DNA from 3 places in the Streptomyces sp. NPDC001020 genome. Region 1 is predicted to be linked to each of the others. Evidence: riboswitches for the same ligand, from Rfam matches in the RefSeq annotation. Region 1 holds a riboswitch; each other region holds the start of a gene.

Region 1 (4,386 bases):
CGGCGGCCGCGCTCGCCGCGCGGTTGCCGCTGGCCTGCGTGGCAGCCGCTGCACTCCTCGCGGGAGGCGGTGCAGCGGTGTGCAACACCCTCTTGACGACCGTCATCCAGCGCGAGGTCCCCGCCGAGGTCCGCGGACGCATCAGCGCCTTCGACAGCCTGGGCGCCTTCGCCCTGGGGCCGCTCGGACTTGCACTGGCAGGGCCGGTATCGGGTGCCGTGGGAGCAGACCGGCTCCTGGGACTCGGTGTGCTGTGGCAGCTGACCGCAGTCGCGGTGGTACTGGCGCTCCCGTCCGTGCGAAGACACGACGCAAAGTCTGACCGCGACTGCTCTGCTCGCGATGACCGACCCCGCGATGCGCTCTCCGGAACCGCTCAACACACGGCCGAAACCTGAGACAAATGAAGTCGACAAGGCATAGGAGGACAACCAGTGCTTGACGATGCCAGCAGCATCAACCCGAACACGAACCCGGCTTCCGTAGTCCCGCAGGTCGTCGAACTCGCGCACTACACCAAAACCGATCTGCACAACATCAGCGGCGGCGATGCCGATCCGTTCGAGGTTGCGCAGGCTGGCCTGGTCTGGCTGTCCAAAGAGCGACACTTCGGCATCCGGTCGGGGAATCGCCTCGTGGCGCACGCGGGCCTGGTGGTGGTGCCTGTAGCGGTTGGTGGGACGCATATTGACGTAGCAGGCCTGGGGGGTGTGATCGTCGCCCCGGATCTGCGGGGGCGCGGACTGGCTCGGCTGGTCGTGGCAGCCGCTATGGAGCACGCCCAGGAGACCGGGCTGGAGTTCGGGCTTCTCTTCTGCCGGCCGGATCGGCTTCCTTTGTACCGGCGGATGGGATGGGTGCCCCTCGACGGCGACATACATGTCGAGCAACCCATCGGAAGCGTCACCATGCCGCTTCGCGGCATGTGGACGCCGCTGCGTGATGGGGCACGGTGGCCATCCGGGCCGGTACACGTTCTGTCGTTGCCGATGTGACCGGTTACGTAGTGCGCGATGGCAGAGGCACAGGCCAGGAGCCAGAGGACGAAGGCCAGTTTCACGGATCTGTATCGCCGGCCTTGCCGTAGCAGACGGCGCTCACCGGCCGCAATTGCGGCCGGTGGCACTCTCGTTAAGGTCACCCACGTCAGGCACTTGTACCAGGTCCGCCCACCCCGATGAGCGGATTCGCGGATATGCGTGCCCGGTGTACATCCCGCCTCTACCGTCCAGCCCGAATGGCGATCACGGGGGTGACGAAAGGGGCCGGTGTGGGGCGGGATCTGGGTCTGGACGGGGTGGTGGACCACTTCACCCTGTCCGATGACGAGACGGGTTGGTTACGGAACAAGGCCGGATCCACGAGGCTGGGCTTCGCCGTCCAGCTCAAGTTTTTGACCTGGCGCGGCCGGTTCCCCAAGACCCGTCTGGAGCTGCCGCCCGACGCGGTCGAGCACGTCGCCAAGCAAGTCGGCGTCGCGGCCTCTCAGCTGGCGTTCTACGACTTCACCGACCGCACCGCCCAGCGGCACCGCACCGAACTGCGCAAGCTCACCGGCTGGCACGAGTGCACCACCACCGACAACCTCAAGCTCGTCTCCCACCTCGTGGATGCGATCTGGCACGACGAGCGGCGAGACGAGTAGATACAGGCCGAACTGTTCCGGCAGATGCGGTACGACCTGATCGAGCCCCCGACCCCGGATCAGGTCACCTCGATCATCCGCTCCGCGCTGCACCAGGCCGACGAGCGTGCCGCGGCCCCCGTACCGGGAAGGCCACCAACGCCGCCTTGTACGCCACCGCGATCCGGGTCAGCCCGCCTCCCGCGCGGCGGTGTCGGCACCGATCCAGCCGGCGCCGACGACCACGATGTCGTGCTGCCGGGCGAGCACGGGCCGCAGCCGCTCGGCGTGTCCAGGGTGCGCAGCAGGTGCACGCCGGGCACGCCCTCGGTGCCGGGCAGCCGGATCGGTTCGGCGCCGGTGGCGAGGACCAGGACGTCGTACGGGACGGGCCCGGCCTCGGTGTCCAGCTCGTGGTCGGCGGGGCGCACGCCCAGCGCCTCGCAACCGAGCCGCAGTTCGATGTCGAGCGAGTCGAAGTCGACGTCGAACGCGGAGCCCTCGGACGTGCCGAGCAGCACGGCCTTGGACCACGGCGGCCGGTCGTAGGGCTGATGGGGTTCGGCGCCGATGAGGGTCACGGTGCCCGTGAAGCCCTGTTCCCGCAGGGCGACGGCGGTCTGCACCCCGGCCATGCCCGCGCCGACGACGACCACGCGCCGCTCCTGCCCCGCGCCGCCGCGCGAGGTGCCTTCTTGCGCTGTCTGCTCGCTCACGCGCTCACCATGGACAACTGACAAATCGTCAGTCATCGGGCGTGCTGGGTGACCTGTTCCACAACACTCGTCCCGGTGCCCGCCTGCGACTCCCACCGCCAGGTCTCCTCCAGCCGCACCCGCCCGTCCGGAAGCTCCACGACGGTCGACACGCAGTGCCCGGAGGAGGTGGTCCCGTCCTGCTTGAGCTGCACGTACCGGAAGTCCAGCCGGTCGCCCTCGCGGGTGCCGACCAGGTGGCCGCGCACGACGTCGCCGCCCGCGTACTCGGCCCAGATCTCGCCGTCCTTCTCGTGGTACGCGAAACGCGTGCGGGTACCGACCTGACCTGGGGCTTGATCCGCCACAGGGGCGAGGGTCAGTCCGTCGAGCGATCGGGCCATGGACAGGGGCCTCCCTTACAAGAGCGGCGCTTCGCGGGCTAGGGTGGCCACCGTACAAGCACTCGCGGGAGCCCGGACGCACCGGGCTGAGAGGGAGGCTGGGCGGCCTCCGACCGTACGAACCTGATCCGGGTCATGCCGGCGAAGGGAGGGGCTGGACGCCCATGTCGTCTCGTACGTCCGATACGTCCGACGTCCTCGTCATCGGGGGCGGAATCATCGGCCTGGTCACGGCCTGGCGCGCCGCGCAACGCGGGCTCGCCACCGCCGTGGTGGACCCCGAGCCCGGCGGCGGGGCCGCGCGGGTCGCGGCGGGGATGCTGGCCGCGGTCACCGAACTGCACTACGGCGAGGAGACGTTGCTCGCCCTGAACCTGGAGTCCGCGCGCCGCTACCCGGACTTCGCGGCCGAACTGACCGAGCTGACCGGTCACGACCTCGGCTATCGCCGCTGCGGCACCCTGGCCGTCGCGCTCGACGCCCACGACCGCTCCCACCTGCGCGAACTGCACGCTCTTCAGCAGCGCTCCGGACTAGACTCGCAGTGGCTGTCCGGGCGGGAGTGCCGGCGCCTGGAGCCGATGCTCGCGCCCGGTGTGCGCGGCGGGCTGCGGGTCGACGGGGACCACCAGATCGACCCGAGGCGGCTGGCCTCGGCCCTGGTGGCCGCGTGCGAGCGGGCCGGGGTGGTCCTCCACCGGTGGTGGGTCGAGCGGCTCGACGTCGTACGGGACCGGGCCGCCGGTGTCACCACGACGGACGGCGTCGCGCTCACCGCGGGGCAGGTGGTGCTCGCGGGCGGGAGCCTGAGCGGGCGCCTCGCGGGCGTGCCCGAGCACCTGCTGCCTCCGGTGCGGCCGGTGAAGGGGCAGGTGCTGCGGCTGACCGTGCCGCGCCGGTACGCGCCGTTCCTCAGCCGTACCGTGCGGGCCGTGGTGCGCGGCAGCCAGGTCTACCTGGTGCCCCGGGAGAACGGCGAGCTGGTCGTCGGCGCCACCAGCGAGGAGCTGGGCTGGGACACGACGGTGACCGCGGGCGGCGTGTACGAGCTGCTGCGCGACGCCCACGAGCTGGTGCCCGGCATCACCGAGCTGCCCCTCACCGAGACCCGGGCCGGGCTGCGCCCCGGCTCCCCGGACAACGCGCCGCTGCTCGGCCCGTCCGGCCTGGACGGGCTGCTGCTGGCCACCGGGCACAACCGCAACGGGGTGCTGCTGACCCCGGTCACCGGGGACGTCATGGCGGAGCTGCTGACCGGCGGCGAACTGCCCCCGGAGGCCCGCCCGTTCACGCCCCGGCGCTTCGGCGCCGCACTCGTGGAGCAGCCCGCATGAACGACTCCTCAACCAACTCCGTCACCGGCCCCGCCGCCGCCTCCGTCGCCATCTCCGTCAACGGGGAGCGCCGCGAGGTCGCCGCGGGCACCGCGCTGGACGCCCTCGTGGGGTCGCTCACCGTGGCGTCCTCCGGGGTGGCGTGGCCGCCGCCGTCAACGAGACCGTCGTCCCGCGCACGCGGTGGGCGGCCACGGCCCTCGCCGAGGGCGACCGTGTCGAAGTCCTCACCGCCGTCCAAGGAGGCTGACCCATGGCCGACGATCCCTTCGTCCTCGGCGGTGTGCCCCTCGGCTCCCGGCTGATCATGGGCACGGGCGGCGCGCCGA
Region 2 (4,386 bases), on a different contig from region 1:
CGAGCGCCTCACGGGCCAGCCGGGCGGTCAGCACCGCCTCGCCCGCGGTGAAGCAGCCCGCCGTGTTGGGCAGCACCCGGATGCCCAGCCTGTCGAGCACCGAGAGGACCGAGCCGTGCACCGAGGTGTCGACACGCCGCATTGCGACCGTTGTCAGCTCGGTACCGGAGGCCACCAGCGCCCGCTCCAGCACATCGAGACTGGGCGCACCGCCGGTCCCCATGATCAGCCGGGATGTGAGGGCGGTACCGCCGAGGACGAAGGGGTCGTCAGCCATGCGTCAGCCTCCTTGGACGGCGGTGAGGACCTCGACGCGATCCCCCTCGGACAGGGGCGTCGACGGCCATTGCGTGCGCGGGACGACGGTTTCGTTGAGGGCGGCGGCCACACCCGAGGGGGCTTCGGTGAGGGCCTGCACGAGCGCGTCGAGCGCGGTACCGGGAGCGACCTGCCGGGGCTCCCCGTTGACCGAGATGTTCATACGGGCTGCTCCGTGGGTGCTGCGGCGGTGAAGCGCCTGGGGGTGAAGGGGCGGGCCTCGGCGGGGAGCTCGCCGGTGGTCAGGGCGTGCGCCAGGACATCGCCGGTGATCGGGGTGAGCAGGACGCCGTTGCGGTGGTGCCCGGTGGCCAGCAGCAGACCCTCCAGCTCCGTCGGGCCGAGCAGCGGCGCGTTGTCGGGGGAGCCGGGCCGCAGTCCCGCACGGGTCTCGGTGAGCGGCAGCTCGGTGATCCCGGGGACCAGCTCGTGCGCGTCCCGCAGCAGCTCGTACACGCCGCCCGCGGTGACCGTGGTGTCCCAGCCCAGCTCCTCGCTGGTCGCGCCGACGACCAGCTCACCGCTCTCCCGCGGCACCAGGTAGACCTGACTGCCGCGGACCACGGCGCGCACGGTACGGCTCAGGAACGGCGCCTGCCGCTTCGGCACGGTCAGCCGCAGTACCTGGCCCTTCACAGGGCGCACGGGCGGCAGGACATCGTCCGGGACTCCCGCGAGCCGCCCGCTGAGACTGCCCGCGGCGAGGACGACCCGTCCCGCGGCGAGGTCGGCGCCGTCGGCGGTCCTGACCCCGGCAGCCCGCTCCCGCGCCACCGACAGCCGCTCTGCCCACACCCGGTGGAAGACCACTTCCGCACGCTCGCAGGCCGTCACCAGGGCCCCGGCGAGACGGCGCGGATCGATCTGGTGATCGCCGTCGGCCCTGAGTCCCCCGCTCACGCCCGGCGCGAGCATCGGCTCCAGGCGGCGGCACTCGCGCCCGTTCAGCCACTCCGACTCCAGGCCCGACCGCTGCCGCAGGGCGTGCAGCTCGCGCAGATGGGCGCGGTCGTCGGCGTCGAGCGCGACAGTGAGCGTGCCGCACCTGCGGTAGCCGAGGTCCTGGCCGGTGGCCTCGGTCAGCTCCGCGGCGAAGTCCGGATAGCGGCGCGCGGACGCCAGAGTGAGGCCGAGCAGGGTCTGCTCGCCGTGGGACAGCTCGCTGACGGCGGCGAGCATCCCGGCGGCCACCAGGGCTGCCCCGCCGCCCGGCTCGGGGTCCACGACGGCTGTGGCGAATCCGTGTTGCGCGGCGCGCCAGGCCGTCACCAGGCCTATGATCCCGCCCCCGACGACGAGGACGTCGGATGTACGTGGAGACGACATGGGCGTCCAGCCCCTCCCTTCGCCGGCATGACCCGGATCAGGTTCGTACGGTCGGAGGCCGTCCCAGCCTCCCTCTCAGCCCGGTGCGTCCGGGCTCCCGCGAGTGCTTGTACGGTGGCCACCCTAGACCCACCGACGGTCAGGCCTTCGCCCCCCCGTCACGTACGAGGCCCAGGCCACCGGGGGAGCCGCGGACGTGCGCAGGGGGCGAGTGTTGTGGAACAGGTCACTCAGCACGCCCCCTGACTGACGGGTTGTCAGTTGTCTAAGGTGATCAGGTGAGCGAGCAGACGCAGGCACGGGGCGGATCGGCACGGCGCGTCGTCGTCGTGGGCGCGGGCATGGCCGGGGTACAGACCGCGGTCGCCCTGCGGGAACAGGGGTTCACCGGCAGCGTGACGCTGATCGGCGCGGAGCCGCACCAGCCGTACGACAGGCCGCCGCTGTCCAAGGCCGTGCTGCTCGGCAAGGCCGAGGGCTCCGCCTTCGACGTCGACTTCGAGGCCCTGGACATCGAGCTCCGGCTGGGCTGCGAGGCGCTCGGCGTGCGTCCCGACGACCACGAACTGGACACCGCCGAGGGCCCTGTCCCGTACGACGTCCTGGTCCTCGCGACGGGGGCGGAGCCGATCCGGCTGCCGGGCGCGGAAGGCGTCCCCGGTGTGCATCTGCTGCGCACGTTGGACGACGCCGAGCGGCTGCGGCCGGTCCTCGCCGAGCAGCACGACATCGTGGTGGTGGGCGCGGGATGGATCGGCGCCGAGTTCGCCACCGCCGCACGCGAGGCAGGCTGCGCGGTGACCGTGGTGGAGGCCGCGGACCGGCCGCTCGCTGGGGCGCTGCCCGCGGAAGTGGCCGCGCCGATGGCGGCCTGGTACGCGGACAGCGGGACGGATCTGCGCACCCACGCACGCGTGGAACGCGTCGAGACGGGAGCCGTGGTGCTCGACGACGGCTCGCGGGTGCCCGCGGGCGCGGTGGTCGTGGGTATCGGAGCGCGTCCGGCCACGGCGTGGCTCGCCGGTTCCGGTGTCGCGCTCGGCGACCACGGCGAGGTCCTGGCGGACGAGTATCTGCGCACGTCGGTGCCGGACGTGTACGCGGTCGGGGACTGCACGTCCTTCCCGTCGGGGCGTTACGAGGAACGCCTGCTGGTCCACCACTGGGACAACGCCCTCCAGGGCCCGCGCACGGTGGCCGCGAACATCATCGGAGAAGTGCCGGCGGCGTACGACCCGGTGCCCTACTTCTGGTCGGAGCAGTTCGGCCGCTTCGTCCAGTACGTGGGCCACCACACCTCCGCGGACACCATGGTGTGGCGGGGTGCCCCGGAAGGAGCGTCCTGGACGGTGTGCTGGCTGCGCTCCGGCCGTCTGGTGGCCCTCCTGGCGGTGGGCAGGCCCAGGGACCTGGCCCAGGGCCGCCGCCTGATCGAAGCGGGCGCCACCATGGACCCGGAGCGACTGCCGGACCCCTCCCGCCCCCTGAAGGAGGCGACGGCGTAGCCGCTGCTCCACCGGCGACAGCCCCGCCCTGGGTGGGCGACACCCCCTACCGGGGCAACTGGCACCCCGCCGGAGGCGCTCAGCTTCCGACTGTCAGTCCGGGATGGCACCCTTGTCCCGTGACCGAGATTGACGCAAAGATCGATGCTCTCGTCCCCGCCTGGCTCAACCTCCCCGAGATCGCCGAAGCGCTCGACGTCGAGGTGACCCGCGTGCGGCAGTTGGTCAAGGAGGGCCAGCTCATCGCCGTACGCCGTGGCGAGAACCGGGCGCTGCACGTCCCCGCCGCCTTCATCGACGGGGACAAGGTCGTCAGGGGCCTGACCGGCACCCTGACGCTGCTGCGGGACGACGGCTTCACGGACGAAGAGATGCTGGAGTGGCTCTTCACCCCCGACCCGACCCTGCCCGGAACCCCCGCCCAGGCCCTCAGTGAGAATCGCGGCACGGAGGTGAAGCGTCGCGCGCAGGCGCTCGCCGTCTGATCAGATCCGATTACGACCGTCCGGCGTACGGGCCGCGGCCCGGGCTGTCCGCGCCCGCCGTGGCCCGTACGCCACCGACAACGGGGGACCACCGTGCCCAACACCCGCCGCACCGCCCTCCTGGCCGACGCACGCGTCTACCTGTGCACGGACGCCCGTAGGCGCCAGGGCGACCTCGCCGAGTTCCTCGACGCGGTCCTTGCCGGCGGGGTCGACATCGTGCAACTGCGCGACAAGGGCATGGAGGCCGCCGAGGAGCTGGACCACCTTCAGGTCCTCGCCGACGCCTGCGCACGCCACGGCAAGCTGCTGGCGGTGAACGACCGCGCGGACGTCGCCCACGCCGCAGCGTCCGACGTCCTGCACCTGGGCCAGGGCGACCTCCCGGTCCCCGCGGCCCGCGCCGTCCTCGGCGGTGACGTCCTGATAGGCCGCTCCACGCACTCCGAGGCGGAAGCCGAGGCGGCCGCTGTCCAGGAGGGTGTGGACTACTTCTGCACGGGCCCCTGCTGGCCAACCCCCACCAAACCCGGCCGCCCGGCCCCGGGCCTGGGCCTGGTCCGCCACACCGCCGCTCTGGGCACTGACCGCCCCTGGTTCGCCATCGGCGGTATCGACCTCGGCAACCTGGACGAGGTCCTTGAGGCCGGCGCCCGCCGCGTGGTCGTCGTACGCGCGATCACCGAGGCGGACGATCCCGGTGCGGCTGCGGCGGAGCTCGCCAAGCGGGTGCGCGCGGTGTGACAGGGCTC
Region 3 (4,386 bases), on a different contig from region 1:
ACCTCACCGCGGCGGTCGACAGCCGGTTCGGCGCTTGCCTTGCCGTGCGTCGCCAGGGCCTCAGGGCCCGTAGCGGCTGATCGTCTTCCCTCTGTACCAGTCCAGTTCTCTGAAATTGGACCAGGCGCTCGCACGACGGCCCGCCTACCGTCGCTCTTGATCACCGAGACGAACGGAGCCTGCCCGTGTATCCGTGCCTTGCCGCAGACCGAGATGACCTTCCCGCCTTGCTGGAGACCGTCCGCCGGCACGCCGCCGCTGTGCTGGACGCCGTCGACGAACGAGAGGTCGTCCCCCGCGCCCTTGTTCCACAGGAGGTTCCGCTGCCCGTACGGGGGCAGGGGCTGCGCATGGCGCTGGAGGAGTTTGCGGAGCGCTGGGAACCAAGCCTGTCGTCGAGCGCCGGACCGCGCTATCTCGGGTTCGTCACCGGCGGTGCGACGCCGGCCGCGCTCGTCGGGGACTGGCTGACCTCCACCTGGGACCAGAACGCCAACTCGTCGCTGGACGGTGCGGGGCAGGCCCTGGAGCGGGAGACGACCGGTTGGCTGCGGGACCTGTTCGGTCTGCCCGACGCCCATCACGGAGTCTTCGTCAGCGGTGCGACCATGTCCAACACCGTCGGTCTGGCGATCGCCCGGGAATGGCTGGGCGAGCGGCTCGGCGTCTCGCCGGCCGAGGACGGGGCACGGGCTCTCGGCGCGGTGCGGGTGCTGTCGGGGGCGGCGCATTCGAGCGTCCCGAAGGCGCTGTCGATGCTGGGCCTGGGGCGCAGCGCCCTGGTCCCGGTGGACACGCTCCCCGGGCGGGAGGCGGTCGACCCCGCCGCGCTCGAAGACGCGCTGCGACAGGCGGACGGCCCCTGCGTCGTGGTGGCCAACGCCGGCACAGTCAACACGGTCGACTTCGACGATCTGCGCGCACTGGCCGAATTGCGGAACCGTCACGACTTCTGGCTGCACGTGGACGCGGCCTTCGGCGCCTTCGCCGCACTCTCCCCGGAACACGCGCACCTGGTCGCCGGACTCGACCTGGCCGACTCGATCTGTGTCGATCTGCACAAGTGGCTGAACGTGCCCTACGACAGCGCGGTGCAGTTCACCCGCCGCCGCGATCTACAGACGGCTGTCTTCCGGAACGCGGCTGCTTACCTCGGCCCGCTCGGCGACACCCCCGACACGGTGCACCTCACCCCGGAGAACTCCCACCGCCTGCGGGCGCTGGCCGCCTGGTTCACCCTGCGCGCCTACGGACGTGAGGGCCATCGTGAGATCGTCGAACGCTGCATCGCCTGCGCCCGCGCCCTGGGCGACGCCATCGACACCATGCCGTCCCTGCGGCTCCTCGCACCGGTCCGCCTCAACGTGGTCTGCTTCACCCTCGCCGACAATCCCACCCCGGATCGTCTTGCCGCGCTCGCCGACCGGCTGGCCGACGAGGTCTTCCTCACCCCCACCATCCACGAGGGCTTGCCCGCGTTGCGCGCCGCGTTCAGCAACTGGCGTACCACCGAGGCGGACACCCGTCGCGTCGTCGCGGCACTGCGCAACGCTCTGGGGAGGCCATGAGCACGAGCCCGCGTCGACTGCCCGATTTCCGGTGCGCGTTGTGACTCGCCGCCGGATCAACGGACGTGGCCGGGTCAGTCCGACGTCTTCTTCTCACCCATTCGTTCGACGAAGCCCTGGGCCTTCTCCACACCAGTGTCGATCTTGTCGCTGTACTTGCGGTCGGTCTTGTCGTCGATGAGGTCGCCGACCTTCGCCAGCCCCTGGCTGATGGTCTCACCGTGGGTTTCGGCGAGCTCTTCCGCCTTGTTCTTGAGGTTCTTCAGAGCATCGAACATCAGGCTGTCCTCCTTCGGCGATGCGGTCTGCGCACCGGTTTCCAGGCCAAGCGGCGGCTCTACCGATCGAGCCAGGTGCCAAGGCACTGGAACATGATCCCATGCGTGTGTGGCGGACAAGAAACAGCGCATGGTGTGCACGGTAGAGGAAAGCCGACCGCCGGGTCGGCACGCTTGAAGCCGGTTGGACTGGTGGTCCGAAGGAGTGTGTTCCACTTGCGGGGAAGGCGGGATAGGGTCAATTTCCGCGAGATCTTGTACGGAGGTGCCGAGGATGGAGAGCAGCCCGCCAGTACGCCGAGGGCGGCCGCCGGGCAGCGGAGCCGTGGAAGGCAAGCTGACACCCCGTCAGGAGAATATCGTCCGGTTCATCACGGACACGGTCGAGCGGCAGGGCTATCCACCGTCGATGCGGGAGATCGGGCGGGCCGTGAACCTGGCGAGTACCTCCTCGGTCGCGCACCAGTTGATGGTCCTCGAGCGCAAGGGGATCCTGTACCGCGACCCCAACCGGCCGCGCGCCTACCAGGTGCGTCCTTCCTGGGCCCCCGATCTGGACGCAAGAGCCGAGCCTCCGGTGGAAGTGCCACTGGTGGGACGGATCGCCGCCGGCGCGCCCCTGCTCGCCGAGGAGATGGTCGAGGACGTCTATCCGCTGCCACGCCAACTGGTCGGTGAGGGCGATCTGTTCGCCCTCACCGTGTCCGGTGACAGCATGGTCGACGCGGCGATCTGTGACGGTGACATCGTCACGGTGCGCCGCCAGGACAGCGCAGACCACGGCGATATCGTCGCCGCGCTCCTCGACGACGAGGCCACCGTCAAGCAACTGCGCCGACGGGACGGGCAGGTGTGGCTCATGCCTCACAATCCGGCCTACGAGCCGATCCCCGGCGACCAGGCGCAGATCCTCGGCAAGGTCGTGAGCGTGCTGCGGCTGCTTTGAGTCGTGCAGGGTTCTCGTGGGCGGCGGTGCGTCGTGGCCTTCGCGCTCCTGGTCTCACCAGAGCGCGTGGAAGTGGTGGACCGGCCCGTGACCGTGCCCGACATGCAGCATGTCGGCGGCTCGCAGGGCGCCGGTCAGGTAGTCCTTGGCCTCCCGGGCGGCTGTGAGCCAGTCCGAACGGCGCGGCCGCAGCGCCGCGATCGCCGAGGACAGGGTGCAGCCGGTGCCGTGAGTGTGGCGGGTCGCGACCCGCGGCGCGGCGATCTCGACGGGGCCTTCGCCGGTGCTGAGTACGTCCACACAGGTGCCGTCGTCGAGATGGCCGCCTTTCAACAGCACTCGCCGGGCCCCGAGGGCGTGCAGCCGTCGTACCTGTTCGTGCATCTCCGCGACGCTGGTGGCCTGCCGGGCGCCCAGCAGGTCCGCGGCCTCGGGCAGGTTCGGCGTGATCAGGTCGGCACGGGGGACGAGTACGTCACGCAACGCGGCCACCGCGTCCGCTGCCAGCAGTCGGTCGCCACTCTTGGCCACCATGACCGGGTCGAGCACCACGTACGCAGGGGCGAACCGGTCCAGTGCCTCGGCCACGGCGTGGACGACCGACGCCTCGCCCAGCATGCCGATCTTCACCGCGTCCGCGGGGACGTCGGTCAGCAACGTGTCCAACTGGGTGCGGACGAAGGCCGCCGGCACCGTGAGTATCTCGCGCACGCCGGTGGTCGTCTGTGCGACCAACCCGGTGACCACCGCCATGCCGTAGCCGCCGAGGGCCGAGAAGGTCTTCAGATCGCCCTGGATTCCCGCGCCACCGCTGGGATCGGTGCCGGCGATCGACAGCACCTTGGGAACAGGAGTCATCGACGACGTCCCTTCGCTAGTCCGAACTAGATCAGGTTCAACGGGTGTGATCTCAGCCCGTGTTCGGGCACCCCGCGTCGCGCCCCACGGTAACAGAGCATCAGAGGTGGTCGATCGGCCGACCACGGAGCGGCTCTGGTCCGAGCGGCCGTCGATGTTGTGCGTAACTTCGCGCAGGTGATCGCGTTGAGTCCAGACAAGCGAAAGCAGGTGACGCCGCTTGTCCTTCGAACAGTCCGTCCCGTCCCGCCGCGCGCTACTGGTGGCCGCGGCTCTCCTGCCACTGGCGGGATGCGGCGCAGGTGACCGCTCGGCGTCCAGGGTGACCCCGATGGCGGGGCATCGCCCTTCCCCATCCCAGGATGATGGGCGGTTCGCGGCGCTCGAACGCAAGCACGGTGCCCGTCTGGGCGTGTACGCCCTGGCGACCGGAAGCGGCGCCACCGTCACCTACCGTGCCGACGAGCGTTTCGCGTTCTGCTCCACCTTCAAGACACTCGCCGCGGCGGCGGTCCTGCACCGAAACCCACTCAGCCACCTGGACAAGCACGTCACCTACACCAAGGCCGACGTCAACTCCATCTCGCCGATCACCAAGGACCACATCGCGACCGGCATGACCATCGGGCAACTGTGTGATGCCGCCATCCGATACAGCGACGGCACGGCTGCCAACCTCTTGGTGCGCGACATCGGCGGTCCGCCGCAGTTGACCGCCTTCCTGCGCGGACTCGGC

What was found. Region 1 has a riboswitch for thiamine pyrophosphate ahead of thiO (glycine oxidase ThiO). Riboswitches for the same ligand answer to the same signal wherever they lie in the genome.
Region 2: it holds a riboswitch for thiamine pyrophosphate, as region 1 does, so the genes downstream of both, thiO (glycine oxidase ThiO) here and thiO (glycine oxidase ThiO) in region 1, are expected to answer to the same signal.
Region 3: it holds a riboswitch for thiamine pyrophosphate, as region 1 does, so the genes downstream of both, thiD (bifunctional hydroxymethylpyrimidine kinase/phosphomethylpyrimidine kinase) here and thiO (glycine oxidase ThiO) in region 1, are expected to answer to the same signal.

Annotation. Positions count from the first base shown of each region.
Region 1 is NZ_JBSFLQ010000059.1:10,245-14,630, reverse strand. Features, by position in the region: gene ACWDEX_RS34305 (MFS transporter) at 1-398, shown strand, start outside; gene ACWDEX_RS34300 (GNAT family N-acetyltransferase) at 435-995, shown strand; gene ACWDEX_RS34295 (DUF4158 domain-containing protein) at 1,238-1,645, shown strand; partial or broken gene ACWDEX_RS34290 (FAD-dependent oxidoreductase) at 1,817-2,340, opposite strand; gene ACWDEX_RS34285 (hypothetical protein) at 2,373-2,723, opposite strand; TPP riboswitch at 2,778-2,890, shown strand; gene thiO (glycine oxidase ThiO) at 2,888-4,057, shown strand; partial or broken gene thiS (sulfur carrier protein ThiS) at 4,054-4,307, shown strand; partial or broken gene ACWDEX_RS34270 (thiazole synthase) at 4,311-4,386, shown strand, end outside.
Region 2 is NZ_JBSFLQ010000003.1:77,688-82,073, reverse strand. Features, by position in the region: gene ACWDEX_RS03340 (thiazole synthase) at 1-277, opposite strand, end outside; gene thiS (sulfur carrier protein ThiS) at 281-481, opposite strand; gene thiO (glycine oxidase ThiO) at 478-1,644, opposite strand; TPP riboswitch at 1,642-1,755, opposite strand; gene ACWDEX_RS03325 (NAD(P)/FAD-dependent oxidoreductase) at 1,923-3,149, shown strand; gene ACWDEX_RS03320 (Rv2175c family DNA-binding protein) at 3,269-3,634, shown strand; gene thiE (thiamine phosphate synthase) at 3,728-4,378, shown strand.
Region 3 is NZ_JBSFLQ010000034.1:9,243-13,628, forward strand. Features, by position in the region: gene ACWDEX_RS27565 (pyridoxal phosphate-dependent decarboxylase family protein) at 186-1,568, shown strand; gene ACWDEX_RS27570 (antitoxin) at 1,643-1,846, opposite strand; gene lexA (transcriptional repressor LexA) at 2,121-2,792, shown strand; gene thiD (bifunctional hydroxymethylpyrimidine kinase/phosphomethylpyrimidine kinase) at 2,847-3,650, opposite strand; TPP riboswitch at 3,642-3,735, opposite strand; gene bla (class A beta-lactamase) at 3,871-4,386, shown strand, end outside.